3 regions of the Variovorax sp. V116 genome follow, and region 1 is predicted to be linked to each of the others. Evidence: riboswitches for the same ligand, from Rfam matches in the RefSeq annotation. Region 1 holds a riboswitch; each other region holds the start of a gene.
The links. A riboswitch is a leader RNA that binds a small molecule or an ion and turns the genes downstream of it on or off. The one in region 1 is predicted to bind glycine.
Positions count from the first base shown of each region.

Region 1 (10,055 bases):
TAGAGGCCTGCGTGTTCATCACCATGCCAGAGGTCCACCGCATAGCATTTGGTATCCAACCGTCCACGCTCGACCGCTTGGCAAAACGAGAAATAGGAATGCCCGTAGTGCGTACCAAGTTCCACTAGCATGCGTGGCTTGGTCGACTCAACGATCCATGCCCCAAACGGAATGTGACCTAGCCAGGCGCTCGGATGGGGAACAACATCAATATTTTCCAGCGCAGCGCTGAAATCAAGCTCAGACATAAATCTCTCAGTTCACTTCGTGCATATCGCACTTTCGGTCGCATCCGACTTGCGGCCTTGCAACGGCCACTTATTAACGCCGTAGGTGCTGCACTACGCAGCGAATATCTCAGCTTGATGCAGAGCCGCTCCCGCGGCATCCTTCAATGAGAGCATCGGCTCCATTGCGATATCGGGCCAACCAATTGCAAGGTCCTTGTCATTCCAAGCTATACACCGCTCATGCGCCGGCGCATAGTAGTCCGTCGTCTTGTAGAGGAAATCGGCGCTGTCGCTCAGCACCAGAAACCCATGCGCAAACCCCTCAGGCACCCACAACTGCCTGTGGTTGTCCTCGCTGAGCTCCACCCCCACCCATTTGCCAAAGGTCGGCGACGACTTGCGGATGTCTACCGCCACATCGAACACCGCGCCGCGCACCACGCGCACCAGCTTGCCCTGGGGCTGCTGGATCTGATAGTGCAGGCCGCGCAGCACGCCCTTGGCCGAGCGCGAATGGTTGTCCTGCACGAACTCGACGTGCCGGCCGACCGCCTCATCGAACGCCTTGCCGTTGAAGCTCTCATAGAAAAAGCCGCGCGCATCGCCGAAGACCTTCGGCTCGATGACCAGCACTTCAGGAATCGCGGTAGGTGTTGCCTTCACGAGCGCACCTCCTCCGCCAGCAAATGGTTCAGATATTTGCCGTAGCCGTTCTTTTGCAGCGGCACGGCAAGCTTTGCCAATTGCTCGCGATCGATGAATCCATTGCGCCACGCAATCTCTTCAGGACACGCAATCTTGAGCCCTTGCCGATGCTCCAGGGTCTGGATGAACTGCGCGGCCTCCAGCAGGCTCTCGTGCGTGCCGGTATCCAGCCAGGCATAGCCGCGCTGCATGATCTGCACGTTGAGCTGGTCCAGGTCGAGGTAGGCCTGGTTGACCGCCGTGATCTCCAGTTCGCCGCGCGCGCTGGGCTTCACGGCCTTGGCGATCTCGACCACCTGGTTGTCGTAGAAGTACAGGCCCGTCACGGCATAGCTGCTCTTGGGCTTGACCGGCTTCTCCTCGATGCTGCTGGCCTTGCCCTTGGCATCGAAGGCCACCACGCCGTAGCGCTCGGGGTCATGCACGTGGTAGGCGAAGACGGTGGCGCCGGAGGGCTTCGAATCGGCATCGGCCAAGAGGTGCGCGAAGTCATGGCCGTAGAAGATGTTGTCACCCAGCACCAGCGCGCTCGGCGAATTGCCTACGAATTTGTCGCCGATGATGAAGGCCTGCGCGAGGCCATCGGGGCTGGGCTGCACCGCGTACTGCAGGTTGATGCCCCACTGGCTGCCATCGCCCAGCAGCTGCTGGAAGCGCGGCGTGTCCTGCGGCGTGCTGATGATCAGGATGTCGCGCATGCCGCCGAGCATCAACGTGCTGAGCGGGTAGTAGATCATCGGCTTGTCGTACACCGGCAGCAGCTGCTTGCTGAGCGCGAGCGTGGCGGGGTGCAGCCGGGTGCCGGAGCCGCCGGCCAGGATGATGCCTTTGCGTTGCGTGGTCTTCGTGGTCATTGTGTTGTGTTCTCCGCTTCTTGCTTGCTTGCTTCGCTTGTCAAAGGGTCTCGCGCAGCATGCGGGCCACGCCCTGCTGCCAGTGCGGCAGCACCAGGCCGAAGGTGGTCTGCAGCTTGCGCGTGTCCAGGCGCGAGTTGGCGGGGCGCGTCGCGGGCGTGGGGAAGGCGCTGGTGGGCACGGGGTCGACGGCTTCGGGTCCGGCCTTGAGTTCGACGCCGGCCGCCTTGGCCTGCTCGATCACGAAGCGCGCATAACCGTGCCAGGTAGTCTCGCCGCCGGCCACCGCGTGATACAGGCCGGCCTTGGCCGGGTCCTGCAGCGTGGCGCGGATGGCATGCGCCGTGACGTCGGCCAGCAGCTCGGCGCCGGTGGGCGCGCCGAACTGGTCGTTGATGACGGTCAGGCGATCGCGCTCCTTGGCGATGCGCAGCATGGTCTTGGCAAAGTTGCCGCCGCGCGCGGCATAGACCCAGCTGGTGCGGAAGATCAGGTGCTTCGAGCAGTGCCTGGCCACCAGTTGCTCGCCTTCGAGCTTGGTGCGGCCGTACACGCTGAGGGGGCCGGTGGCGTCGTCTTCTTTCCAGGGCGTGCTGCCGCTGCCGTCGAAGACGTAGTCGGTGGAGTAGTGCACCATGAGCGCGCCGATCTGCTGCGCGGCCTCGGCCACCACGCCGGGCGAGGTGGCGTTGAGCTTGCGCGCGAACTCGGGCTCGCTCTCGGCCTTGTCGACGGCGGTGTGGGCCGCGGCATTGACGATGACGTCGGGGCGCACTTTCAGCACCGTTTCGGCCAGTTGCTCGGGGCGGCTGAAGTCGGCGTTGAAGTCTGTGCTGTCGAAGTCGAGCGCAACCAGCTCGCCCAGCGGCGCGAGGCTGCGTTGCAGCTCCCAGCCGACCTGGCCGCCCTTGCCCAGCAGCAGCAGCTTCATGCCGCAGCCTTGGCCGCGGGGGCGGCGTCGTATTGCTTCTCGACCCATTCGCGGTAAGCGCCGCTTTGCACGTTGCGCACCCATTCGCCATGGGCCAGGTACCACTCGACGGTCTTGCGGATGCCGCTGTCGAAGGTTTCGGCGGGCTTCCAGCCGAGTTCGCGCTCGAGCTTGCGCGCATCGATGGCGTAGCGGCGGTCGTGGCCGGGGCGGTCGGTGACGTAGCTGATCTGCTCTTTGTAAGGCTTGCCGTCGGCGCGCGGGCGCAGTTCGTCGAGCAGCGCGCAGACGGTGTTGACGATCTCGATGTTGGGCTTCTCGTTCCAGCCGCCGACGTTGTAGGTCTCGCCGAGCCGGCCGGCTTCGAGCACGCGGCGGATGGCGCTGCAGTGATCCTTCACGTAGAGCCAGTCGCGCACCTGCATGCCGTCGCCATACACGGGCAGCGGCTTGCCGGCCAGGGCGTTGACGATCATCAGCGGGATGAGCTTCTCGGGGAAGTGGAACGGCCCGTAGTTGTTGGAGCAGTTGGTGGTGACGACCGGCAGGCCGTAGGTGTGGTGCCAGGCGCGCACGAGGTGGTCGCTCGCGGCCTTGCTGGCCGAGTAGGGACTGTTGGGCTCGTACTTGTTTTCTTCGGTGAAGGCGGGGTCGGTCTTGGAGAGCGAGCCGTAGACCTCGTCGGTCGACACGTGCAGGAAGCGGAAGGCGGCTTTCTGCTCGGCCGGCAGCGCGCTCCAGTGGCCGCGCACGGACTCGAGCAGGCGGAAGGTGCCCAGCACGTTGGTCTGCACGAAGTCTTCGGGGCCGTGAATGGAGCGATCGACGTGCGATTCCGCGGCAAAGTTCACGATGGCGCGCGGTTTGTGCTCGGCCAGCAGGCGGTCGACCAGTGCGCTGTCGCCGATATCGCCCTGCACGAAAATGTGCCGCGGGTCGCCCTTGAGAGACGCGAGCGTCTCGAGGTTGCCGGCATAGGTCAGCTTGTCGAGGTTCACGACAGGCTCGTCGCTCTGCGCCAGCCAGTCGAGTACGAAGTTGGCGCCGATGAAGCCCGCGCCGCCGGTTACCAGGATCATGAGTCTCCCCGAAGTTTCGAATCAATGACAATTATCCCATTGGTCCGAATTGTCAAAATTCATGGTTGGCGGCTTTGCGGTCCCCGCCTACAATCGTTTCACTGCAGGAGAGAGGGTAGTACTTATTACTACTCCACCGAAGGCGCAAACTCCCATAAACGCTCAGGTCGGCCCACAGATTCCTTGAAGTTCTTTCAAAGAGTTGCGTGGCAGGTACTGCATCAACTGACAAGCCGTCTGGAGAGCCATCACCTCGCGTGATGCACCGAAGGAGCAAACCCGTTGCAGGGTGCAACAGGTGAATCTCTCAGGTACCAAGGACAGGGGGAGCGGCAACTTGGACGGCGTTCGTCCGGTTGCTTGCTATTGAATCAGTAGCACACCAAGTTCGCCGTTCAAGTGCCAATCTTCAAAGGTACTTGAAATGCGTGTGATCGTTCTTGGCGCCGGCCTGCTCGGCGTGACTTCTGCTTACTACCTCCAGCAACTCGGCCACGAGGTGACCGTGATCGACCGGCAGGCCACGCCGGCCGCCGAAACCAGCTTTGCCAACGGCGGGCAGATCTCCGTCAGCCATGCCGAACCCTGGGCCAACCCGAGCGCGCCGCTCAAGGTGCTGCAATGGCTCGGCAAGGAAGACGCCCCGCTGCTCTTTCGCATCCGCGCCGACATGCGCCAGTGGCTCTGGGGCCTGCAGTTCCTGCGCGAATGCACGCCGGCGCGCACCCGGCACAACATCGAGCAGATCGTGCGCCTGGGCACCTACAGCCGCGAGGTGCTGCAGCAGCTGCGCGCCGACGCCGGCCTCCAATACGACCAGCGCACGCAGGGCATCCTGCACTTCTACACGACGCAGAAGGAGTTCGACGGCGCCCTCCAGCCCGCCGAGCAGATGCGCGCATTGGGTTGCGAACGCCAGGTGATCTCAGCCGACGAAGCCGTGAAGATCGAGCCCGCCCTCGCCCACATCCGCCCGAAGCTGGCGGGTGCCACCTACACGGCGGAGGACGAGTCCGGCGACGCGAACCTTTTTGCACGCGAGCTGGCAAAGCGCGCGGCCGCAGCGGGCGTGAAGTTCCTCATGAGCCACACGGTGACCGCGCTGCGCGAGACCGGCGGCCGCATCGACCATGTCGAAGCCACCGACAGCGAAGGCCGCTTCCAGCGCATCCGCGGCGACGCCTTCGTGCTCGCGATGGGTTCGCTGAGCCCGATCGTTGCCGCGCCGCTGGGCATTCGGCTGCCGATCTATCCGGCCAAGGGCTACTCGGTGACGCTGCCGGTGAAGGACGCCTCCAGGGCGCACCAGGTCTCGCTGACCGACGACGAGTTCAAGCTCGTGTTCTCGCGCTACACCTCGGCTTCCGGCGACCGCCTGCGCATTGCCGGCACGGCCGAGCTCAACGGCTACGACCGCGACCTGAACCGCGTGCGCTGCGAGGCGATCGTGCGGCGCGTCGAGGAGCTCTTTCCGGGTGCCGGCGACACCACGCAGGCCCAGTTCTGGACCGGCCTGCGCCCCGCGACGCCAAGCAACGTGCCGCTGATCGGCAAGACGAAACTGCCGAACCTGTTCCTCAACACCGGCCACGGCACGCTCGGCTGGACGCATGCCTGCGGCTCGGGCAAGTCGATTGCGCACATCGTGAGCGGACTCGCGCCCGAGGTCGACTTTGCGTTCACCGGCATGCCTGCGCCGGCAGCGCGCGTACTGCAGCCGGCCTGAATGCTAGAGGGCGAGACTCAGTCCTTGCTGGTGAACACCGTCAGCACGCCGGTGTAGCCGTACAGGTGGTGGCGCGCGATCTCGCCTGCGGCGAAGAAGCCGACCAGCGGCACGTCGCCCAGCGCATGCCGCACGATCTGCAGCTCGGCGCCCGGCGCGCCGAAATGCGGCCCGCCGCGTCCCGAGCAGCTCACGTACACCGCGCCCGCGATGCGGCGCGCCGGATGCGGCGCGGCTTCGGCCTCCCCGGCCGCGACGGCGCGTGCGGTGGCCAGCGTCTGCTCCTCGGGCTCGAGTTCCTCCCGGATTTCCGCGCAGATGCGCATCAGGTCGGCGCGCGCGGCCTGCGCATTGCGGCGGCAGAAGGTCAGGCGCATGCCGGCCTCCGCCACGTCGGCAATCGCGATGCCGCGGCGCGTGGGGTCCAGGCCGATGATGTGGCGCACCAGCACGTCGGCGCCCAGGTCGCCGGTGCGGCGGATGCCGTCGCTGCCCGCATCGGCAAGGCCCACCAGGGTGGCGCGCACGGCGTCGATGGCTTCCTGCGGCCGCTCGAGCGTCACCTGCAGGTCGGCCAGCAGCACGTCGAGCGCGGGTTCGCCATCGAGCTTGAGCAGCAGGTTGCCGTCGGCTTCGGTGATCTCGCGCTCGCGCCCCGCGCCCGAGCGCAGCGGCTGGCAGCCCTGGGTGACTCGCGACACCAGCCGCACGCCCTCGCCGAACACCACGCCCGACAGGCCACCCGAGAACACGCCGCCCGCGGCGCCGTGCCCGCGGATGTTGCCGTTGCCGCCCACCGCGAACTGCAGCGCGCCGCCGCGGCCCGACGAGAGCCCGCCGAACAGGTAGCCGGTGTCGGTGCGGCCCGCCATCTCGCCGATGAGTTCGGTCAGGTCGGGCGTGGCGGGGTCCGCGTGCACCAGCGCCGTGTGGGCCTCGAAGCCGCTCATTTCCGAATTGCCCAGCGGCGCCACGCCGGAGAACACGCGGTACTGGTCGCTCGGCAGCGCGCAGAGCATCAGGCTGAGGCCGGGCTCGTCGAAATATTCGGCGTTGTTGGCCGAGACGCCGATGCCGACCGTGCCCGACCAGTCGGTGACCTCGGGCAGTTCGGCACTCAGGTGGTCGAGGATGTCCTGCGCGTCCGCCGCATAGTGGTCGGTGATGTAGAGCAGCCCGAGCGTGGGCGACGCCGCGTAGTCGGGCAGCGCCATCTGCGCGCGCAACTGGGCCAGCACGAGGCCGGCTGCCATGCGCCATTGCGGGTGGGTGGCATGGCCGGAAGGAAACAGCTTCATGATGCGTGCCAACCCGTTCTCTTCAAAATGTGTGTGTATGACGTCAGCGGCGGCCGGTCGTTCGCTTGCGCGCGGCGGCCGATGCCTTCTTGGCGGCGGCGGGCGCTGCCGCCTTCCTGGCCGCGGGTTTCGAAGCCGCGGGAGCATTAGCCGCCGGCTGGGCCATCGCCGGCACCTTGAGCTGGGCCGCATCCTGCAGCGCCGAACTCGCGATCTGCTGGAACTGCTCGGTCAGCGAGCCCCACCATTGCATCGGATCGATCACGCCGGCGGCGCCATTGCCGCCCGAAGCGGCAGCGGCCGAAGCCGGCTTGCTGCGCGCCTTCTTCGCCGGTGCCGGGGCTTCTTCTTCCTCGGGCTCGGCTTCCGGTTCGGCCGGCGCAGCGGCTGCTGCAGGTGCCGGAGCAGCGGCAGGCGCCACGGCGGCCGCCTGCTTGGTGAACGCGCTGGCGATATCTTCCATCCGCACGTTCATGCCGCGCAAGGTCGAAAGTGTCATCTTTTGCACTTCGAGCGCCTGGATGGTGGCCTTGAGCGCGTGGCCGTTCTGCTCGAGCCAATACTGCACCGTCTTGAGTTCCTGGATGCGCTTGTCGACCTCTTCCACGCTCAGCGTGGGGGCCACCCAGCTCGCGAGGCTCGGCAACCCGGGCACCGCACTGCCCGCCGCGCCGCCGGCGCCACCGCCGGCAAGGTTCTTCAGAAAATCGAATCCGGGGACGAATTGACTGAAGTCGAAGGGTTGGCTGGCGTTGCTCATGCAGAGGTCTCCGGTTGGGTTTTCTTGTGATGCCAGCTTACTCCAAGGCACCGCCGTTTTGGGCCCCGGCGCCGTCCCCTTTGTCCCCTCAGAGTTCCGCGCGCACCTTGCTGAACACCTTCCAGAACGCCGCGTCCTGCGAGGTCGCGAAATTGATCCGCATCATCGTGCTCGGCGGCCGCCGCGCATGGAACAGCGAGCCCGGCGCGAGCAGGTAGCCCTGGTCGAGCATGCGCTGGGTGAGCGCGTCGGTGTCGACGCCGGTGTCGACCCAGCCGAACAGGCCCGCCGGCTCCGACGCGAAGCTGCAGCCATGCGCCATGGCGAGCTTCACCGCGCGGCCGCGGGCGCCGTCGAGCCGGATGCGTATGCGCTCGGCATGCCGCCGCAGCTGCCCCTGGTCGATGCACCACGAAAGCGCCCGCTCGAACAGCGTGGGCGTGGTGAGCGTGGCCAGCAGCTTGGTCTCGAGCAGCCGCTCCTTCAGCTCCGGCGAAGCGGCCAGGAAGCCGATGCGCCAGTTGGGCGCGAGGATCTTGGCGAAGCCGCTGACGTAGATGGTGCGCTGCAGCCCGTCGAGCGCGCTGAGCCGCGTGGCGTGCTCGGGCGCGAGATGGCTGTAGGTGTCGTCCTCGACGATGTGGAAGTCGTGCTCGTTGGCCAGCTTGAGCACGCGGTGCGCGCTGCCGGGCGTGAGGCTGTAGCCGGTCGGGTTGTGCAGCACGCTCACGCTCACGAAGAGCTTGGGGCTGTGCAGCTGGCAGTACTGCGCCATCACCTCCAGGTCGGGCCCGTCGGCGCGGCGCGGCACCGGCAGGATGCGCATGCCCAGCGCCTCGAGCCGCGCGAATTCCAGCGCCCAGCCGGGCTCCTCGACCATCACCGGATCGCCCGCGCGCAGCAGGGTGCGGCTCACGATGTCCAGCGCGTGCGTGGCGCCCACGGTGGTCACGATCTGGTCGGGCGCGGCGGGCACGTTGATGCCCACCAGCTTGTTCGACAGGCTGCGGCGCAGCGCGGCGTCGCCCGAGGGTTCGCCGTACTGGAGCGACAGCTCCTGCAGCGCGGCTGTACTGGTCATGCGGCGCACGGCCGTCGGCATGAAGGCGGAGGCCATCCAGTCGGGCGGAAAGACGCCCATGCCCGGCTGCGGCTTGTCGCTGGGCCGGTGGAACATGCTGCGGATGAGCGAGCTCGCATCGGCCGGCACGCGCGAGGCCATCATCTGGACCACCATGGGCGCCGCGTTGGATGGGCGCCCCTCCTGCGCCGGCGCCGAGTCGCGCACGTAGAAGCCGCGCTGGCGGCGCGCCTCGACCAGGCCCTGTGCCAGCAACTGGTCGTAGGCCGCCACCACCGTGTAGGGGCTCACGCCCTGCTGGCGCGCGCATTCGCGCACCGAGGGCAGGCGTGCGCCGGGCGGCAGCAGCCGGGTGCGGATGCGTTCGGCCAGCCGGTCGGCCAATTGCCCCGTGAGCGACTGGGTGGAGGTTCGTGTCAGCATCTGGGGCTCGGCTTCTGTGTCGAAAGAAAGACCAATACAGTTTTCGAATATGTTCGACTAACTGTATCGGAACTGTAATGGTGTGAAAGTTTAGAGTGTATGCAATGAACTGGCAAGAATTCACCGCGCTGCTGGTGCTGGCCACGGCGATGAGTTTCTCGCCCGGTCCCAACACCACGCTTTCCACTGCCCTGGCGGCCAACGGCGGCCTGCCGCGCGCCATGCGCTTCGTGGTGGCCGTGCCGGTGGGCTGGACGCTGCTGCTGGTGCTGTGCGCGGCCGGCATCGGCGCGCTGGTGGTGGCGGTGCCTTCGCTGCGCCTGGCCATCAAGGCGCTGGGCGTGGGCTACCTCTTGTGGCTAGCCTACAAGCTGAGCGGCAGCGGCACGCTCGGCCGCGCCGACGGCGCCAGCCTCGACGTCGGCTTCGGCCAGGGCGTGATGCTGCAGTTCGTCAACATCAAGGCCTGGCTGCTCGCGCTCACGCTGGTGGCCGGCTGGATCGCGGGGCAGCCCGATGCGCTCGGGCGCTTCGCCATCGTCGCGCCGGTGATGCTGGTCTACGCCTTCATCAGCAACTTCACCTATGCATTGGCCGGCGCGCTGCTGCGCGAATGGCTCTCCAAGGGCAAGCGCCTGCTGTGGTTCAACCGCGCGATGGGGCTGGTGCTGGTGCTCACGGCCTGGTGGATGCTGGGCGTATGAGCAACAGGCTCAACATCAAGGATGAAACGCTGGGCATGTGGCTTGGCGTGATCGGCGTGGCGCTGTTCGCCATCACCTTGCCGATGACGCGGCTGGCCACCGGCACGCAGGGCGCGCCGCAGCTGTCGCCCTGGTTCGTGACGCTCGGGCGCGCCGCACTCGCGGGCATTCTCTCGACGGTCTTCCTGCTGGCCACGCGCTCGCCGCGGCCCGCGTCGCACCAGTGGAAGCCGCTTGGCATGGCGGTGCTCGGCAACGTGATCG
Region 1 covers NZ_AP028661.1:858,997-869,051, reverse strand. The annotation lists gene ACAM58_RS04010 (class I SAM-dependent methyltransferase) at 1-248, opposite strand, end outside; gene rfbC (dTDP-4-dehydrorhamnose 3,5-epimerase) at 342-893, opposite strand; gene rfbA (glucose-1-phosphate thymidylyltransferase RfbA) at 890-1,789, opposite strand; gene rfbD (dTDP-4-dehydrorhamnose reductase) at 1,830-2,720, opposite strand; gene rfbB (dTDP-glucose 4,6-dehydratase) at 2,717-3,799, opposite strand; glycine riboswitch at 3,898-3,987, shown strand; glycine riboswitch at 4,027-4,133, shown strand; gene ACAM58_RS03985 (D-amino acid dehydrogenase) at 4,224-5,525, shown strand; gene ACAM58_RS03980 (FIST N-terminal domain-containing protein) at 5,543-6,823, opposite strand; gene ACAM58_RS03975 (PhaM family polyhydroxyalkanoate granule multifunctional regulatory protein) at 6,867-7,583, opposite strand; gene ACAM58_RS03970 (PLP-dependent aminotransferase family protein) at 7,672-9,087, opposite strand; gene ACAM58_RS03965 (LysE family translocator) at 9,192-9,791, shown strand; gene ACAM58_RS03960 (DMT family transporter) at 9,788-10,055, shown strand, end outside.

Region 2 (10,055 bases), on a different replicon from region 1:
GGGACAGCTCGAATCCGACCGGGCATCCGAGGCTGCGAACCGTCGCCCCGGCGCGGCTGCATTGAGTGGCCACCTGGTCCAGCACCGCCACAGCGGCAGGGTCCGCCCGGTCGGCGAACGGACCAGGGAAAAAGCCGATGCGTGGTGCGAGGCCAGCACATGACAGCGGTGCCGATTCCTTCCGTCCTCGCAGCACGTCGAAAAACAAGGCGACATCAGCCACACAGGTTGCAAAGGCGCCCACCGTATCGAGCGACCACGAATAGCCTTTGGTGCCCGCGGGCGAGAGCGAACCGAAGGTCGGTTTGAAACCGACCGCGCCGCAGAACGCCGCCGGACGGATGATCGACCCCCCTGTCTGCGTGCCAGTGGCCAGCAGAATCTGGCCGTCAGCAACAGCAGCCGCCGAACCGGCTGAAGACCCTCCGGGCGTGTGCAGCTTGTTGTGCGGATTTGTCGTCGCACAGGGGCGCGTCGCACCGAACTCCACGGTAGCCGTCTTGCCAAGAATCACTGCGCCCGCCGCGCGCGCCAGGGCCACGCACGCGGCGTCCATGAACGGACGATGGCCCGCATAGGCCGGCGACCCATACGCCGTTGGTAGCGCCTGGGTGTCCGACAAATCCTTGATGCCGATAGGAAGACCGTGCAACAGCCCGCGAGTCGGCTGCCGATCTCGTTGGCGCGCTTCCTCCATGGCCTCCTCCACACCGAGGCAGGCCCAGGCATGGAGCTCCTCTTCTCGAGCCATTGCTCTTTCAAGGCTTGCTCGCACGACCTGCTCGGAAGTCCACTGGCCGGACCTGATGCCGCGCACACAGTCAATGGCAGTGGAGGCAACGGCCCCAGAGGACGGAGAAGAGGCGGTGAACATGTGAGGAAGTCTAGAAATCTCGGCCTATATCCACAAATGATTTGTCGCCACACCTCTATTCGCATTTCACATACATTCGACGCATCGCCATCCCACCGGAGTTGTCATGGGCCGCCCTTTGAATTCCCGCCAGATCGAAGCCTTTCGCGCCGTCATGCTCAGCGGCACCACCACGGCCGCCGCGCAAATCTTGCACACCACACAGCCGGCGATCAGCCGCACCCTGGCTCAATTGCAGTCGGCCAGTGGGATTCGGTTGTTCGAGATCCAGCGCGGGCGGCTGCTGCCGACACCAGAAGCAAAGGAACTGTTCGACGCGGTGCAGCGGCACTTCCTCGGCCTTGAAAAGGTCGAACAGACCATCGCGTCGCTGAAGCACTCCGGCGTGGGGCTGCTGCGCATTGCGTGCACGCCGGTCCTGGGCTTGGCCGTGCTGCCTTCGGTGGTCTACGGTTTCAAACTCGACTACCCGAGCGTGCACGTCACACTGCACACCATCGGAACGCATCTCATGCGCGACGGCTTGCTCAGCGGCATGTACGACATCGCGCTGTCGACCAGCGACATCCGCACGACCGGCCTGGAGCCCGTGCTGATGCACCAGGACCGATCGGTCTGCGTCATGCACAAGAAGCACCCGCTGGCGGGCAAGTCGAGTGTGCATGTGCGCGATTTGGCGCACTACCCTCTGCTCGCCCACCACGCGGACGACGCGCAACATCAGATGCTGCAGCAGCTCATGACAAAGCATGGCGTCGTGCCGCCGTCGATCATCGAGACCAACTACTCAGCGACGATATGCACGCTCGCGGCAGAAAGCGCCGGCATCGGCTTGGTGAGCACCTATGCGGCTTCGGTGTTCGCGAACCTCGTCCATGCCGCGCCCTTTGCGCCGGCCATCGCAGTGCAGACACACATGGCCTACGCGCCCAACGTCGCGCCGTCGAAGCTCACCACCGATTTCGTGGAGCGTCTGAAGGCTCACTTCAAGGCAATGAAAGGCTGAAGTACGCGTGGCGATTCCACGCCGCTGCTTACATATACCAATTTCACATGGAGGTGCCGCAATAGATCATTTGTCGACATTCATCCTCACTCCTACACTTTCCTCAAGGAACAGGAGTCCACGAAATGATTGTCGATCTCTCTCATGTGTTTCACGACCAGATGCCCGGCGTGCGCTTCAAGAATGATGCCGGCGAGCCGGTGGAACTCACGGCTCGCATGCGCCCGTTCATGACCCACGCTCAGTCATGCGCGCATTACGAGGGCAAGGCATCCTTCGAGATCACCGATGTGGCTTTTCAGACCTCGGTGGGAACCAAGATGGATGCACCACGCCACCGCTTCGAGGGTGCGGCCGATATTGCCTCTATCGAGCTCGACCGCCTCGTTCTCGAAGGCGTTGTGATCGATGCGCGCCATGCAGCTCCGGAACAGGCACTGGGCCTGGCAGACCTGCGGATCCCGGACGACATCGCAAGCAAAGCGGTTTTGTTCAATTTCGGATGGGACCGCCACTGGGGAAGCGATGCATACCGTGCGCACCCTTTCGTCTCGCGGGACGTGCTGACACGCCTGTGCGACGCAGGCATTGCACTGTTCGGCGTCGACTGCTCGAACGCCGATTCGACCAAGGACATGGAGCGCCCGGCCCACACATGGTTTCTTGAGAAGGACATCCTGATCGTGGAGAACCTGACCCAGCTTGAAAAGCTGCATGGCGCGTCTTTCGACTTCTTCTCGATTCCGCTGAAGGCGCGCGACGCGGCGGCCTTCCCTGTTCGCGCATTTGCTCAGCTACGTGGACAGCCGTCAGGCGACAGCGCCGCGAGCGCTGGCGCGATGTTGTCATGAGCGCGTATTGGTCCACCGGCGTCGACCTGCCGAACCTGCAGCAACCTGCCCTCGCGCGGTTGACCGACTTTGTCACCCCGCTGGAGCATGTCTTCTTTCTGCGCCACATGGCCATGCCCGAGATCGATAGGGCAAGCTGGCGACTTGCTATTGGCGGGTTGGTGGAGCATGAGTTGTCGCTCTCTCTGGCCGACCTCGAAGCCATGCCGCAGACCGAGATCTGTGCGGTTCATGAATGCGCGGGGCATCCGTTGCACCCCACGGTGCCGGTGCGCCGTGTGGCGAACGTTGTCTGGCGCGGCGTGCGTTTGTCCGAGGTGCTGAAACGGGCGTGCGTGGCGCCTGACGCGCGGTTCGTCTGGTCCTACGGCGCCGACAAGGGTGACTACCACGGCGTCGATATTCCTGCCTATGTCAAGGACATGCCGGTTTCGGAGCTGCATGGCGAGGCGATGCTCGCGACGCACATGAACTCGGAGCCGCTCAGCGACAAGCATGGAGGGCCGGTGCGCCTCGTCGTGCCCGGCTTCTACGGAACGAACTCAACCAAATGGTTGGTACGACTCGCGCTGAGCGACACGAGATCTCCGGGTTACTTCACGACAGTCATGTACAACGACCGCGTCGTCAAAGACGGCCTGGAGCAGCTTTCTCCCGTCTGGAGGGTGGCACCTCACGCGGTGATGGTCCAGCCAGCGGAGCAGGCACGTCTGCCCCCCGGCAAACAGAAGATCGTCGGTTGGGCGTGGGGCGCCGATGCGATCACGCGGGTCGAAGTCAGCACCGACGCGGGCGCAAGCTGGGCAGACGCACAGCTTGATGCGCGCAAAGACCATGCATGGCAGCGATTCGAGTTCGAGTGGACGCCGCCATCTTTGGGCACCTACCAACTGCGTTGCCGCGCGTTCGACAGCACCGGCCTCGGTCAGCCCGAACATGGTGTGCGCAATGCGGTTTTCTCCATCTCCGTCACCGTCGAGTAGTCGACATTCACCACGTTCCATCTCCTAGGATTTCAGAATGAAGAAGCAACTATTGGCCGTCGCATTCACTGCGATGACAGCGGCAGGCGTGTTTGCCCAGACAGTCGATACGGTCGCCAAAGTCAAGGCTTCGGGCACCATCACCCTGGGTGTGCGCGAGTCTTCGGGCGCCCTTTCGTACATGATTGGCGACGGCAAGTACGCAGGCTTTCAAGTGGACGTTTGCCACCGCATCGTCTCTAACCTGGAACGCACGCTTGGCACGAAGCTCGACGTTCGTTACCAGCCAGTGACCTCGCAAAATCGCATTCCACTCGTGCTGAACGGCACAGTAGACCTTGAGTGCGGCTCGACCACCAACAATCTCACCCGTCAAAAGGAAGTTGCCTTTGCGGTCACTACCTACGTCGAAGAGGTGCGCGTTGCGGTCAAGGCCAACTCCGGCATTGAATCGCTTTCGCAACTGGGGGGCAAGGTGATCGTCACCACGACAGGCACGACGTCCGTTCAACTGTTGCGCAAGCACAACCGCACTGCAGAACTCAAGTTCAAGGACGTGTTGTCCGGCAAAGATATGGCAGACAGCTTCCTGCTTCTGGAGTCAGGCCGCGCGGACGCCTTCGTGATGGACAGCCAGGTGCTGGCCGGCAATATTGCCACCTCGAGAAGCCCGGCCGACTACCGCATCGTCGGCGAGCCAATCAGCATCGAGCCGATCGCGATCATGCTGCGCAGGGACGATCCGGCATTCAAGAAGGTGGTCGACAACACCATTCGCGAACTGATCAAGACAGGAGAGCTGGCCAAGATGTATGACCGCTGGTTCATGCAGCCCATTCCACCGAAGAACGTCAAGCTGAACGTCCCTGCCAGTGCCGCGACACGGGCCGCATGGGCCGATCCCAACGACAAGCCGCTTGAATCGTATGTGTGCAGCCCGCCTTCATGCGTGCCCCCAGCGCCGGGCCAGTGACTCCGGAGTCTGCGCTCATGCAGTGAAGCGCTAAGATCGAGAAGTCATTTTTTTCCGGCGAGCGCTGCGTGGGCCTGCCCACCGAAATGCCTCGTTCGCCGATGAATGGGCGCCCATGCTCCCCCACGTCGACGAAGAGATCACCTTCCGCAAGCTCGAGATCCTGCTGGCCTTCATGGAGACCGGCAATCTGGCTCGCGCGGCGGAAAAGCTCGAGATCAGCGCCGTGAGCGTGCACCGCGCTTTGCATTCGCTGGAAACCGGCCTGCGCTGCGCGCTGTTTCGGCACGAGGGCCGCAACCTGCACCCGACCGAAGCCGCGCATGCGCTGGCAGAGGTGGCACGCGAGGTGCTTCGCACCATGGCCCAGGGCATACGCGCCACGCGGGAAGTCGCGGGCTACTCGGCGGACCGGATTCGCATCGGCTCTCTCTTTTCGCTGACGAGCCGCACGGTGCCGCAGCTGATCATGGGCATGAAGCTGCGCAAACCCGATCTGCACACCGAACTCATGCTCGGGTCCAACGCCCACCTGCTGCAGAAGCTGCGGGACGGCGCGATCGACGCCGCACTGATGGCGATCCCGGATGACGTGTCGGACGTCGAATCGGAGCCGCTGTTCGAAGACGACATCCAGTTTGCCGCTCCGGTGGGCTCCCCCTACTCCGGGCAAAAGGAAATCGACCTGAGCAGCTGCGCGGGCGAGCGCTTCGTGAGCCTGAGCGAAGGCTTCGTTACCTACCGCGGGTTTGTCGAGACCTTCCGCATCGCCGGCTTCACGCCCAACGTGGTGATGAAGACCGACGACATCTTCTCGCTGATGAACCTGGTGAGCGGTGGCGTGGGCTACACGCTGCTGCCGGGGCGGGTGCGCGGCGTCATGCCGCAGAAGGTGCAGTTGATCCCGCTGCAGCCCAGGTATTTGATGCGCCAGACCATCGCGCTCAATTTCCTGCGCACGCGCGAGCGCGATCCCAACCTGCTCGCGCTGCTGTCGGTTTGCCGCGTGGCCAAAGCCGACCTCGGCTGAGTCCGGGGCAGCTGATCGATCGGTGCGCGCTGTCCGGTCCGCGGCGGGCGAAGTAGTGCTGGCCGCGGCTCACCATGTATTGCGCAGCTCGCGAAGCTTGACGAACACGGTCTTCGGATCCGGCTTCTCGGGCAGATCGGGAAAGGCCTCGCGAAGCGCCGCAATGACACTCGGGCTCGACAGGCGCAGGAAGGTGTTGATCTCTTTCTCTTCGCGGAGCGTCGTGACGCGGGCCTTGGCCGGGTCATGCCCTGCCACGCCGGGCAGCAGCGCCTTGGCGGCAGCGTTGTCGGGCTCGCGCGCGAGCGTGAAACGCAGATTGTTTTCGATGTAGTCGTGGCCCGGGTAGACGCGGGTGTCGTCGGGCAGCTTGGCGAGTTGCTCCACGAAGGTGGTGTACATGGATTCCACATTGCCGCCGTTGTGGCAGTTGCCCGCGCCGGCGTTGAACAGCGTGTCGCCGGAGAACAGTGCCGGCCTCTCGGTGTGAGAGCGCAGGCAGATGTGGCACATCGTGTGGCCGGGCGTGTCCATGCATTCGAGCTCGACGGTCTTGCCGACCTTGATCACGTCGCCGGCCTTCACGCCGCGATCCATGCCAGCAATGCGAGAGCCCGAGCGGTGGTGCGCAATCACCTTGGCGCCCGTCGCCGCGACGACGGCCTCATTGCCGCCAGTGTGGTCGTGATGCTCGTGAGTATTGAGGATTTGCGTGATCTGCCAGCCCTTGTCCTTTGCGGCCGCCAGGCATTTCTGGTGGTCCAGGGGATCGATGGCGAGAGCCTCGCCGGTCTCAGGGCAAACAATCAGGTAGTTGTAGTTGCGATAGGCGTTGCCGGTCCAGATGCGTTCGACGATCATGCGTTGCTCCAGTGGTCAGATACGAGTGGCACTAACTTAACTCCGACGGCGTTGATGTGCTTCGTTCGGCGGCTCGGCACGCCCTGAGTACACATCGGGTGGCTGCATCCAGGCTGCTTCTTCCATTGTTCCCGAGCGAACGATCAACTGGTGAATAAAGGATGCGGCGCGTTGAAGAAATCGACACAGCCGATCCTTCATACCACCGCCGACCAGGGCGCTCTGCGCCCTCGTTTGAATTTCCCTTCGGTGCCAGGCCATGGCAACTCGCTAAGCAGATGGCCCACCAACTACTGGCGACACCAATGCTTTGCCTCGTGTCCCATGCTTCAACCCGGTGAACGCGAAATCCACCTCAGGCGCAAGCCCGCTCACGATGCGCGCGATCGACTTGCCCGAGCCGCAGGCGTGCGTCCAGCCCAGTGTGCCGTGGCCGGTGTTCAGATACAGGTTCGGCAGCTTCGTCTTGCCGATCAGCGGCACATTGCTCGGCGTCGCCGGACGCAGGCCGGTCCAGAACTGCGCCTGCGCGGTGTCGCCGGCACCCGGGAAGAGCTCTTCGACCCGCCGCACGATGGCCTCGCAGCGCAGCCGGTTCAGGTCGCGGTCGTAGCCGTTGAACTCGGCCGTGCCGGCGATGCGCAGGCGGTCGCTCCCTTCGCCCCCCGGCGAGGTGTAGCGCGAGAACACGAGCTTGTATTCGTCGTCGGTCAGCGAGACCTGGTGCGCCTTCGAGGCGTCTTTTACCGGCAAGGTCACCGAATAGCCCTTGGCCGGATAGATCGGCAGCCGGATGCCCAGCGGCGCGGCAACGATCGGGCTCAGCGAGCCCATCGCCAGCACGAAGGCATCGCCGCGGATGCGCTGGAAGCGACCTTCGTCGTCAGTGGCTTCGACATGGTCGATGCAGCCGCCCGCTTCACGCAGCGCAGTGATGGTGTGGCTCATGAGGAACTTCACACCCGCCGCCCTCGCCAGTGCGACCAGCTCGCGCGCGAAGCGGTTGGCGTCGCCCGATTCGTCCTCGGCCGTGTAGGTGGCGCCGGCCAGCTTGGGGCGGATGTGGGCCAGCGCGGGCTCGATCCTCACCGCCTCGTCGGCCGAGATCACTTGGCGCTCGCAACCCAGGGCGCGCATCTGCTCGGCCGGCGCGAGGGCCCCGTCGAACTCTTTCTGCGTCGTGTAGAAGTGCAGGATGCCTTGAGTGCGCTGGTCGTATTGGAGGCCGGTGTCGGCGCGCAGCTGCTGCAGCGTGTCGCGGCTGTAGGTGCCCAGGCGCACGATCTGCTCGATGTTGTGGCGCGTGCGCGCCGGGGTGCATTCACGCAGGAATTGAAGGCCCCAGAGCCACTGGCGCATGTCCGCGCGGATGCGAAAGAGCAGCGGCGCATCTTCCTTGCCCAGCCATTGGAGCACCTTGAGCGGTGCGCTGGGGTTGGCCCAGGGTTCGGCATGGCTCACCGAGATCTGCCCGCCGTTGGCAAAGCTGGTTTCGGCCGCCGGCGTGGCCTGCCGGTCGATCACGGTCACTTCGTGGCCGAGTTGCTGGAGGTAGTAAGCCGAGGTCACGCCGAGCAAGCCGGCGCCAAGAACGATCACACGCATTTCGAGAACCCTTGAGGTTGCAGCGCTCGAACGCAAATGGAAACGGAAGCTCGAAAAGAAAGCAACCGGACCATGCGTCCAAGTTGCCGCTCCCCCTGTCCTCGGTACCTGAGAGATTCACCCGCTACGCCCGCAGCGGGTTTGCTCCTTCGGTGCATCACGCTCACATTCCAATGGCGTGATGGCTCTCCAGACGGCTTTGACAATTGATGCAGTACAGGCCCATCGCGTGAGCCGACCTGAGCGTTTATGGGAGTTTGCGCCTTCGGTGGAGCCGCTTCCGCGGCCCGCTCTCCTGCTAAATCGAAGCTTATTAGGATCATCGCTGCCAGTCAACGATTAATTAGGCTTCAGGCCTCAAAATTGCGCTCATAGCGGTGGATCAAATTGGATGGCATTTTTCCCGGATGTGTTGGAATTAATAGAATTTCGAAGCCGTGAGAAGATGAAAACTCCGCCGTCGCATCCGACGACGTCGCAATCATCCAAATTCGAGCGCGCATTTGTCCTATTGCACGGGTTGGGGGCGCGATATCGTTCTGAGCAGTCCGTACACGAAAGTATCTTCATGCGTTTCCTAGCAAAGTGCGTCAACTCCACTGCGATGCGGGAGGCCACATGACACGCAACGCCGCACTGGGCCGCGCTGCCGATCACTTCGACAGTGGCGACTTCGTGCGCGACCTGTCGCGACGAGTCGCCTTCCGCACCGCCAGCCAGGAGGCTGATTCCGGACCGGCGCTGGCCGCCTACCTGCAGGACGAGATCGGCCCTTCATTGGCCAGGCTGGGCTTCAGCTTCAGCATCCACCCCAACCCCGAGCCCGCTTACGGCCCGTTCCTGGTGGCCAGCCGCCATGAAGGCGATGACCTGCCCACGGTGCTGATGTATGGCCACGGCGACGTCATCCGCGGTCAGGACAAGAGTTGGACCTGCGGCCAGGGACCGTGGACGCTGGCGGTGGACGGTGAACGCCTTTATGGACGGGGCACGGCGGACAACAAGGGCCAGCACAGCATCAACATCGCCGCGCTAGCCACCGTTCTGGGGCTGCGCGGGCAGCTGGGCTTCAACATCAAGTGGCTGCTGGAAACCGGCGAAGAGACCGGCTCGCCGGGCTTGGCCGCGTTCTGCTCTGCGCACCAGGAACTGCTGGCCGCCGATGTGCTGATCGCCAGCGACGGCCCGCGCGTAGGCCGAGACCAGCCTACCGTCTTCCTGGGGTCGCGCGGCGTGGCGAACTTCAGCCTGACGCTGAACCTGCGCGGCGGCGGCGGCCACCACAGCGGCAACTGGGGCGGCCTGCTGCGCAACCCCGGCACGGTGCTTGCCAACGCCATTGCCAGCATGGTGGACGCCCATGGCGTGATCCGCGTCGAGGGCCTGCGCCCGCCGCCCATTCCGGCCAACGTACGCGCCGCATTGCAAGGCCTGCGCTTTGGTGGCGACGCCGGCGACCCGGAAGTCGACCCCGGCTGGGGTGAGCCCGGCCTGACTCCGGCCGAACGGGTGATTGCCTGGAACACACTGGAAGTGCTGGCCTACAAGACCGGCAACCCGGACTTCCCGGTCAACGCCATCCCGCCCACAGCACAGGCCTTCATGCACATGCGCTTTGTCGTCGGCACCGACGTGAGCCAGCTGCGCGACGTCGTGCAGCAGCACCTGTCGACGCATGGCTTCGAAGGCATCGAAGTCAGCGAACCCGAAGTCATGCACGCCACCCGGCTGGACCCGGACAACGCCTGGGTGCGCTTCACGCTGGCCAGCATCGAGCAGAGCACCGGCAAGAAGCCCGTGCTGCTGCCCAACCTGGGCGGCAGCCTGCCCAACGATGTGTTTGCCGACATCCTGGGCCTGCCCACCGTGTGG
Region 2 covers NZ_AP028662.1:656,792-666,846, reverse strand. The annotation lists gene ACAM58_RS29115 (amidase) at 1-874, opposite strand, end outside; gene ACAM58_RS29110 (LysR family transcriptional regulator) at 981-1,880, shown strand; gene ACAM58_RS29105 (cyclase family protein) at 2,006-2,731, shown strand; gene ACAM58_RS29100 (molybdopterin-dependent oxidoreductase) at 2,728-3,714, shown strand; gene ACAM58_RS29095 (transporter substrate-binding domain-containing protein) at 3,752-4,687, shown strand; gene ACAM58_RS29090 (LysR family transcriptional regulator) at 4,803-5,717, shown strand; gene ACAM58_RS29085 (hydroxyacylglutathione hydrolase) at 5,787-6,578, opposite strand; gene ACAM58_RS29080 (D-amino acid dehydrogenase) at 6,849-8,183, opposite strand; glycine riboswitch at 8,269-8,386, opposite strand; glycine riboswitch at 8,402-8,491, opposite strand; gene ACAM58_RS29075 (M20 family metallopeptidase) at 8,802-10,055, shown strand, end outside.
Region 2: it holds a riboswitch for glycine, as region 1 does, so the genes downstream of both, ACAM58_RS29080 (D-amino acid dehydrogenase) here and ACAM58_RS03985 (D-amino acid dehydrogenase) in region 1, are expected to answer to the same signal.

Region 3 (10,055 bases), 2.5 Mb from region 1:
GGCGTGCAGGGCGGCCTGCCGATGACCTGCGTGCTCACCTGCATGATCTTTGCGGCGGTGTCGGGCTCGTCGGTGGCCACCACCTTCGCCATTGGCGCGATCCTGATTCCGGCGCTCATCAAGCACGGCTACCCCACCGCCTACGCGGCCGCGCTGCAGGCCACCAGCGCCGAGCTCGGCGTGATCATCCCGCCCTCGATCCCGATGATCCTGTACGGCGTGAGCGCCGAGGTGTCGATCGGCGAGCTGTTCATCGCGGGCTTCGGCCCCGGCATTCTCATCAGCCTGGCGCTCATGCTGTTCGTCTGGGCCTTCTGCAAGTGGAAGGGCTGGGGCAAAAACGACGGCGACGGCCGCATGCCGTTTGGCAAGGCGCTGTGGCAGGCCGGCTGGGCGCTGCTGATGCCCGTCATCATCCTGGGCGGCATCTACGGCGGCATCTTCACGCCGACCGAAGCCTCGGCCGTGGCGGTGTTCTATGCGCTGGTGGTGGGCGTGGTGATCTACCGCGAGATCAAGCCCAAGGACCTGTACGTGATCCTGCGCAAGTCGGTGCTGTCGTCGGCGGTGATCATGTTCATCATCGCCAACGCGGGCCTGTTCGCGTTCCTGATCACGCGCGCGGGGGTGCCCGACGCCATCGGCCACTGGCTGCAGGAAGTGCTGAAGTCGCCCGCGATGTTCCTTCTGGGCGTGAACGCGGCGCTGTTCATCATCGGCATGTTCATCGAGACCAGCGCGGCCATCATCGTGCTCGCGCCCATCCTTGCGCCGGTGGCGGTGCACTTCGGCATCGACCCGGTGCACTTCGGGCTCATCATGGTGGTGAACCTCGCCCTGGGCATGATCACCCCGCCCTTCGGCGTGAACCTGTTCGCGGCCTGCACGGTGGCGCGCATCTCGCTGGACCGGATCGTGAAGTACCTGGTGCCCTTCGTGCTCGTGATCCTGGCCTGCCTGCTGGTGATCACCTACGTGCCGTGGATATCGCTGGCGCTGCGCGACCTGGTGTATGCCAAGTAGCTGAGACGGCGCGAAAAACAAGGAAGAAACGGCAGCCTGTTCGCAGGCTGCTTTTTTTTTGCGCTGCCGGGGCGCTGTAAGGCAAACGTTTCATGAAGATGTCACCGCTTGCAACGATGCTTCAGCCCTCGATCCCCAAAAGCTGTGGCGCCATGTTTCCCACCAAGACCGACAAGGCACGCGACGAACTCCAGGGCCGCCAGCGCACGCTGAGCCAGCGCGAGCGCGCCTTGCTGCTGATGGCAGACGGCCGGCGTTCGCTGACCGATTTCAGCCCGCTGTTCGCCAGCCGCACCGAAGCCGAGCAGGCGATCCAGGCGCTGATGCGCCAGGGCTATCTGCAGGACGCGCAGCCGGTGGCTGCCGCGGCGGCGCAGGCCGCGGCCCAGCCGCCCGCCCCGGTACCCGCGGCCGACCCGATCCAACTCGCCACCGCCGCCGACAACTTCGACGGCAAGCGCTCCCTGGCCACCACGCGCATGTTCCTGTTCGACATCTGCGAGCGCATGTTCGTGCGGCGCGACCCCAAGTTCGCGCTGCAGATGCGCGATGCCCTGCGCGAGGCGCGCGACCGCGGCGCGATGCTGACCATCGCCGCGCTGATGCTCACCGAGGTCGAGAAAACCGCCGGCGCCGAGCGGGCCGAATCGCTGCGCGAGCGCATCGACCGGCTGCTGCCGCCGGCCGAGACCGTGCACTGAGCCGCAGACCGGCCGCCCGCGATCCACTACACTCCCATGGTCAGGAGAGAGCCCCGCCAGCCGGGGCCGCCGAAGGCGCAGGGGTTTCCCGAACGCTCAGGCAAAAGGACTGACACAGCGTTGGCGCATGCCGGCGCTTCCTTGCTGGAGAGAGGCTGTTGCTTGCATCGACGCGATGCGCCGGCCCACCGAAGGAGCAAACCCCGATCGTGGGGCGAATCTCTCAGGTAAAGCGGACAGCAGGGGTGGCCCATGGCTCGCGCCATGGAATTCGTCTGCCCCTTTGGAGTGCCCCGTGGCCGCTTCCTCCGATTCCTCTTCCGCCGAACAACTCCTGAAGACCCCGCTGTACGGCCTGCACGTGGAGCTCGGTGCCCGCATGGTGCCCTTTGCAGGCTATTCGATGCCGGTGCAATACCCCGCCGGCCTCATGGCCGAGCACAGGCACACGCGCAACGCCGCCGGCCTGTTCGACATCTCGCACATGGGCCAGCTGCGCCTGGTCGGACCGGACGCCGCGGCCGCCTTTGAAACCCTGATGCCGGTCGACGTGATCGACCTTGCGCCCGGCAAGCAGCGCTACGGGCTGCTGCTGAACGACGAGGGCGGCATCCTCGACGACCTGATGTTCTTCAACGAAGGCCACGGCTCGATCTTCGTGATCGTCAACGGCGCCTGCAAGGTGGCGGACATCGCCCACATCCAGCAGAAGATCGGCGCACGCTGCGATGTGCAGCCCATGCCCGACCACGCGCTGCTCGCGCTGCAGGGCCCGCAGGCGGCCGCGGTGCTGGCGCGGCTGTCGCCGGGCATCGAGCGCTTCGTGTTCATGACCGGCGGCGCGGTGCAGATCGGCGGCATTCCGGCCTTTGCCACGCGCAGCGGCTACACCGGCGAAGACGGCTTCGAGATCTCGGTGGCCGGCCAGAATGCCGAGGCGCTGGCCCGCCTGCTGCTGGCCCAGCCCGAGGTCGAGCCCATTGGCCTGGGCGCGCGCAATTCGCTGCGGCTGGAAGCGGGGCTGTGCCTCTACGGCAACGACATCGACACCACCACCACGCCGGTCGAGGCCTCGCTCAACTGGGCGATCCAGAAGGTGCGCCGCACCGGCGGCGCGCGCGAAGGCGGCTTTCCGGGCGCGGCCCGGGTGCTGGCCCAGCTCGCCGCCGCCACGGCCGGCGCCGCGGGCCACACCGACCACGACACGCTGAAGCGCAAGCGCGTCGGCCTCGTGGCGCTGGAACGCGTTCCGGTGCGCGACGGCACGGTGCTGCAGTCCTTCGAAGGCAAGGACATCGGCTTTGTCACGAGCGGCCTGCTCGGCCCGACGGCCGACCGCCCGATCGCCATGGGCTACGTGGCCACCGCGTATTCCGAGCCCGGCACGCGCGTGCAGGCCATCGTGCGCGGCAAGCCGGTGCCGATGGAAGTCTCGACGCTGCCTTTCGTGCCGACGCGCTACTACCGCGGCTAGGCGCTGCGCCCCCGATCATCTTTTTTTCCACGAGGAGTTTTCCACCATGAGCATCAAGTACACCAAGGACCACGAATGGGTCTCGGCCGAAGGCAGCGCAGCCACCGTCGGCATCACCGTGCATGCGCAGGACGCGCTCGGCGACGTGGTCTTTGTCGACCTGCCCGAAGTCGGCAAGACCTTTGCCCAGGGCGAGGTGGCCGGTGTCGTCGAATCGGTCAAGGCCGCAGCCGATGTGTTCATGCCCGTGTCGGGCGAGATCACCGAAGTGAACGAAGCCCTGCGCGCCGATCCCTCGCTCGCCAACACCGACCCGCTGGCCGCCGGCTGGTTCTTCAAGGTCAAGCTCAGCGAGCCCGCGCAGCTCGACGCGCTGCTCGACGCGGCCAGCTACGACAAGTTCGCTGCCGAGTCCTGATCCGCCGAGTTCGCAAGCCGCCTTTTCCTCATCCCGAGCCTTCACCGCCATGCCGATTCCCGCCCTTCCCTCTTTGCAACAACTGGAGAACGCCGAAGAGTTTCTCGCCCGCCACATCGGCATCGATGCGGCGGACGAGGCGCGCATGCTGCCGGTGATCGGTTCGGAAACGCGCGCCGAGCTCATCGACGGCATCGTGCCCGCAGCCATCCGCCGCGCCAAGCCGATGCGGCTGCCGGCGCCCGCCACCGAGGCCGATGCACTGGCCGAGCTCAAGGCGATCGCGGCAAAGAACAAGGTCTTCAGGAGCTTCATCGGCCAGGGCTACTACGGCACGCACACGCCGGGCGTCATCCTGCGCAACGTGCTCGAGAACCCCGCCTGGTACACGGCCTACACGCCCTACCAGGCCGAGATTTCGCAGGGCCGCATGGAAGCGCTGCTCAACTTCCAGACCATGGTGTGCGACCTCACGGGCATGGCCATCGCCAATGCCTCGATGCTCGACGAAGCCACGGCGGCAGCCGAGGCGATGACGCTCGCCAAGCGCAGCGTCAAGAGCAAGAGCAACGTGTTCCTGGTGTCGGGCGACTGCCATCCGCAGACCATCGAGGTCATCAAGACGCGCGCCGCGCCGCTGGGCATCGAGGTGAAGGTGAGCACCGTGTCCGAGACGCTGCCGCACCTGATGGTGAGCGGCGAATTCTTCGGCGTGCTCGCGCAGTACCCCGCCACCACCGGCCACGTGCACGACCTGCGTCCGCTCGCGGGCCATGCGCACCAGTGCGACGCCGCCTTCTGCGTGGCCGCCGACCTGCTCGCGCTCACCTTGCTCGCGCCGCCCGGCGAATGGGACGCCGACATCGTCTGCGGCACCACGCAGCGCTTCGGCATGCCGATGTGCAACGGCGGCCCGCACGCGGCCTACCTGGCCTGCCGCGACGAGTTCAAGCGCTCGCTGCCGGGCCGCCTGGTGGGCGTGAGCGTCGACACCCACGGCCAGCCCGCCTACCGCCTTGCGCTGCAGACGCGCGAGCAGCACATCCGCCGCGAGAAGGCCACCTCCAACATCTGCACCGCGCAGGTGTTGCCGGCCGTGGTGGCCAGCATGTACGCCGTGTACCACGGCCCCGACGGCCTCACGCGCATTGCACAGCGCGTGGCTGCGCTCACGGCCATCCTCGCGCAGGGCCTCGCGCAGATGGGCCGCGAGCCGGTCAACGGCACCGCCTTCGATTCGCTGACCATCCGCACCGGCGACGACACGCCCAAGATCATCGAACGCGCCCAGGCCGCGGGCGTCAACCTGCGCCAGCGGCTGCAGCAGCACCTGGGCATCTCGCTCGACGAGACCACCACGCGCGCCGACATCGAAACGCTCTGGGCGCTGTTCGTGCCCGCCGGCACGCCGATGCCGCGCTTCGACGACCTGGCCAACGCTGTGCCGCGCCTGCCCGAGGACCTGCGGCGCACCAGCGCCTTTCTCACGCACCCGGTGTTCAACACCCACAAGAGCGAAACCGCGATGCTGCGCTACATCCGCAGCCTGTCGGACAAGGACCTGGCGCTCGACCGCAGCATGATCCCGCTCGGCAGCTGCACCATGAAGCTCAACGCGACCAGCGAGATGATCCCGATCACCTGGCCCGAGTTCGCGAACATCCATCCCTTTGCGCCGGCCGAGCAGCTGGTGGGCTACGCCCAGCTCGACGCGCAGCTGCGCGCCTGGCTCTGCGAAGCCACCGGCTACGCGGGCATCAGCCTGCAGCCCAACGCGGGCTCGCAGGGCGAATACGCCGGCCTGCTGGCCATCCGCTCCTTCCATGAGGCCAACGGCCAGGGGCACCGCAACATCTGCCTCATTCCTTCGTCGGCGCACGGCACCAACCCCGCGAGCGCACAGATGGTGGGCCTGCAGGTGGTGGTGACGGCCTGCGACGCGCAGGGCAACGTCGACATGGACGACCTCAGGCGCGCCTGCGAGAAGCACAGCGACAAGCTCGCGGCCGTGATGATCACCTACCCGAGCACGCACGGCGTGTTCGAAACCCGCGTGAAGGAGCTCTGCGAACTGGTGCATGAGCACGGCGGCCGCGTGTACGTGGACGGCGCCAACATGAATGCGCTGGTCGGCGTGGCCGCGCCGGGCGAGTTCGGCGGCGACGTCAGCCACCTGAACCTGCACAAGACTTTCTGCATTCCGCACGGCGGCGGCGGCCCGGGCGTGGGCCCGGTGTGCGTGGTCGAAGACCTCGTGCCCTACCTGCCGGGGCATGCGACGGCCGGCGTGGCATCGAACGGCGTCGGCGCCGTCTCGGCCGCGCCGCTGGGCAATGCGGCGGTGCTGCCGATCAGCTGGATGTACTGCCGCATGATGGGCGCCAAGGGCCTGCAGGCAGCGACCGAAATCGCGATCCTGAGCGCCAACTACATCAGCGCGCGCCTGAAGGATCATTACCCCACGCTGTACGCGAGCCCCAACGGCCACGTCGCGCACGAGTGCATCCTCGACCTGCGCCCGCTCAAGGACAGCAGCGGCGTCACCGCCGAGGACGTGGCCAAGCGGCTGATCGACTACGGCTTCCATGCGCCCACGCTGAGCTTCCCGGTGCCCGGCACGCTGATGGTGGAACCCACCGAGAGCGAGCCGCTGGCCGAACTCGACCGCTTCATCGACGCGATGATCGCGATCCGCGGCGAGATCCGCCGCGTCGAGGAAGGCGTCTGGCCGAAGGACGACAACCCGCTCAAGCATGCGCCGCACACCGCGGCCAGCCTGATGGCGGCGGAATGGCCGCACCCCTATTCGCGCGAACTCGGGGCGTTTCCGCTGGCGGAACTCAAGCTGGCCAAGTACTGGCCGCCGATCGGCCGCGTCGACAACGTGTATGGCGACCGCAACCTGTTCTGCAGCTGCGTGCCGGTGGGCGACTACAAGGAAACCGAGGAGGCCTGAAAAAGGCCGCTCAGGCTTCGCGGCGGTACATCGCCCATTTCACGGTGAGGATGTCCGCCGCGATCTTCGCGGCGTTGACGCCCGCGTAGCTTTGGGACGGATCGAATTCGAAGCCTTCCTTGTAGCACCTGACATGCGCGAAATCGCGGTCGAAGGTCATCGGTCCCATGAGTTCGGCGGGGTCGGTGCCCGCGGGAAGCGCCAGGAATTTCTCGGGATCGGTGGCACTCTGGTAGAGGTCGACGCTCATCAGGTTCATACGGGTGTCCTCGAAATCTGGGGATCCCGCGAATCATCCCCGGCATCCGCGCCGCATGCAATCGGCCCGCGCCTACACGGCGGCGCGCCACCGGGTCAGCGCTGCTGCTGCTTCTTCTTCAGCATCTCGCCGGTGGCGATCTGCTCGCGGAAGCCTCGCAGGCTGGCCTTCATCCTGCGCTCGTTCTCCAGCCCCATGCGCACCATGATCTTCTGGCCTGACGAGAGCGACTCGAGCTGCGGATCGGCGTATTCGTAGCGCACCCATGGCCGCTGCGAAGACACGTTGCCCTTCACCTCGACGAGGCGAACCGGCACTGGGCCGGCGGGCTCGGGCGCCTGCAGCAGATGGTCGATCACGGCGATGAGCCGGTCATTGAAGTAGCGCCCCGGATAGCCGAGGTCCTCATAGGCTTTCTGAAACAGCGGATAGAGCTGGGCGTAGGTCTTGGCCGCCTTGGCCGGATTGATCGACTCGGCAAGCTGCACGATGGGGGTGTAGCGAGCGGCATTGCCGGGTGCGATGGTCTGCGCCTCGCCCTTGCCCTGGGTGGTGAAGCGCTGCTTCGTCGGCTGCACCGGCCAGGTGCTCGCGGGCGACTGCTCGCGCGCGAGGTTGTCGACCGTGGCCACGAAGCGGCGCACGATGCCTTCGAACTGCAGGAAGTCCGCCACGTTCTTGCTGCCCATCAGGTCGACCAGCGCCTTCATCACGCGCGTATCGGAATCGGCGAGCTTGGGCAGCCCCGAAGCGGGCAGCGCGATCGCGTCGATCGGGTTCTGGGGCTCCGGGGATTCGGGCAGCGAGGGCGGCGGCGGTGCGGGCGCAAGCCCGTCGTTGGGGGCGGCGGCCACCGGCGGTTCGACCGGCAGCGGCGGTTGCTGCTGCTGCTGGTACCAGCGCCAGCCCAGGAATCCGGCGGCGATCGCCAGCAGCACGATGACGACGATGGTTCCGGTCGAGGTCTCGCGCCGCGGCCTGTACGCGGGCGCATCGTGCGGATCGCGCACGTCGGGAATTTCGGGGATGTCTCGGTCGGACATGTCTGCGGTTTCCTTTTTTGGAGGATTGCAATGGGAGACGAGCGGCTATGGTGCACCAGATCGGCACCCCGCCGCGGCGTCATCCCGTAACGCCCTGTGACGCGCTCCCGGCGCGAAAGTTCGCCCGCTAGGAGGCGCCCGCCGCCGAGCCGAGCGACTGCAGCCACGCCAGTGCGCCCTGCAGCTCGGCCGGGCGGATCTCGTGGCCGCCCGGAAAATCGGCCCCCGACAGGGCCAGCGGCAGGCCGCGCGCGAGTTCGCGCGACGCCTCTGCGGCGCTTGGCGGAATCACGTTGTCGGCGCTGCCGTGGCTCACCCACAGTGCCTTGCCCTCGAAAGCCTCGGGCGCCGCGATGTGCGCCGCCGCCTGTTGCAGCAGCCGGCCGTGCCACACCATTGCGGCGCGAACTTTCGCGGGCTGTGTCAGCAGCAGCGACAGCGCCATGATGCCGCCCTGGCTGAAGCCGCCGACCACCACGCGCTCAGGCGGCACGCCGAGCTGCTGCGACGCCGAGGCCACCATCTCGCCCACCAGGAAGCGGCTTTCGCGCTCCTGCTCCTCGTTGATGCGCCGCTCGCCATCAGGCAGCACCTCGAACTCGAACCACGCGTACGCATCGGGCGACAGCACATACGGCGCGCGCAGGCTCAGCACGTGAAACTGCGGCGGCATGAGCCGCGCAAGGCCGAACAGGTCCTGCTCGTTGCTGCCGACGCCGTGCATCAGCACCAGCAGCCAGGGCTCGCGCACGTTCGGCCCTGCGGCCTGCTCGAGAAACTTGAAAGGCAGGTGGAGTTGCGTCATGAAGTCAGGCCGTAAGAGATTGAAAACCTTGCGCCAAGGCGCGCGTGATCTCGGCGGCCGGCAGCTCGCGGCAGCCGGTGGCATTCTGCCCCGACCACAGCGGAGAAAAATCGCCGCTGCCCTGCGCCTCGGCCTTGGCGCGCAAGGGCGCAATGCCCGAGGTGGCCAGCGGAAACTCGGGCGCCGCCGCACCGATCGGCCCCAGCTCGCGCATCACGCGGTTCACGATGCCGCGCGCGGGGCGGCCCGTGAAGAGATTGGTCAGCGCCGTGTGGCGCGCGGCCTGGCTCTTGAGCGCCGCGCGGTGCGCGGCGCTGGTGGTCGCCTCCGGCGCCAGCAGATAGGCGGTGCCGACCTGCACGCCCGCAGCGCCCAGCGCCATGGCCGCGGCCACGCCTGCTGCATCGGCAATGCCGCCGGCCGCGATCACCGGCACCTTCACGGCATGCACCAGCTGCGGCAGCAGCGCAAAGGTGCCGAGCTGCCTCGTCAGGTCGTGCGACAGGAAATGGCCGCGATGCCCGCCGGCCTCCAGCCCTTGCGCGATGACCGCATCCACGCCACGCGCTTCGAGCCACCGCGCCTCCTCGACCGTGGTGGCCGAGGCCAGCACCTTCGCACCCCAGCCGTGCACCTGCGCCATCAGCGCCTCCGAAGGCAGCCCGAAATGAAAGCTCACCACCTCCGGGCGGAACTCTGCCAGCACAGTGGCCACGTCGGCACTGAACGGGTTGCGCCCGGGGCCGGTGGGGATGCTCGCAGCATCGATGCCGAACTCGGTGTAGTACGGTGCCAGCGCGCTGCGCCATGCCGCCTCGCGCTCGGCGCTCGGCTCCGGCGGCGTGTGGCAGAAGAAGTTGACGTTGAAGGGCTTGCCGGTGCCGGCCCGGATTGCGGCGAGCTCGCTGCGCATGGTGTCGGGGCCCAGCATGGCGCAGGGCAGCGAGCCGAGGCCGCCGGCGTTGCTGACCGCAATGGCCATGGCGCTGCCCTGCACGCCCGCCATGGGTGCCTGGATCAGCGGCAGATCGGTGCCGAGGAGTTGCTGCAAGGGAGTGGTCATGTCGGATGTTCCTTCTGGATGCGCCGTGCGCGCCAGCGCCTATTTTGCGGCGAAGCCCAAAGCCCTGCGTTCAGCCGGCAGGCGCTGCGGGAAGCCGCTTCTCCAGCAGGCGCAGGCCGATGGCCATCGCGATGAAGACAGCCGCGACGGCCGCCGAATTGAGCGCTGCGCGTGCAAACCCGAGTTGGCCCACGTCCATGAACGGATACGGGTACCAGCTCACGAACGCACCGCGCACGAAGGTGTAGACGATCCATGCGAGCGGCAGCAGCACGGCCCGCCCGACGGTGCCGCGGTCGGTGCGCGGCCGCGG
Region 3 covers NZ_AP028661.1:3,346,891-3,356,945, forward strand. The annotation lists gene ACAM58_RS15945 (TRAP transporter large permease) at 1-1,023, shown strand, start outside; gene ACAM58_RS15950 (hypothetical protein) at 1,176-1,724, shown strand; glycine riboswitch at 1,756-1,846, shown strand; glycine riboswitch at 1,859-1,974, shown strand; gene gcvT (glycine cleavage system aminomethyltransferase GcvT) at 2,020-3,198, shown strand; gene gcvH (glycine cleavage system protein GcvH) at 3,245-3,616, shown strand; gene gcvP (aminomethyl-transferring glycine dehydrogenase) at 3,666-6,572, shown strand; gene ACAM58_RS15970 (hypothetical protein) at 6,583-6,831, opposite strand; gene ACAM58_RS15975 (DUF3014 domain-containing protein) at 6,927-7,874, opposite strand; gene ACAM58_RS15980 (alpha/beta hydrolase) at 8,002-8,679, opposite strand; gene ACAM58_RS15985 (NAD(P)H-dependent flavin oxidoreductase) at 8,684-9,742, opposite strand; gene ACAM58_RS15990 (Pr6Pr family membrane protein) at 9,813-10,055, opposite strand, start outside.
Region 3: it holds a riboswitch for glycine, as region 1 does, so the genes downstream of both, gcvT (glycine cleavage system aminomethyltransferase GcvT) here and ACAM58_RS03985 (D-amino acid dehydrogenase) in region 1, are expected to answer to the same signal.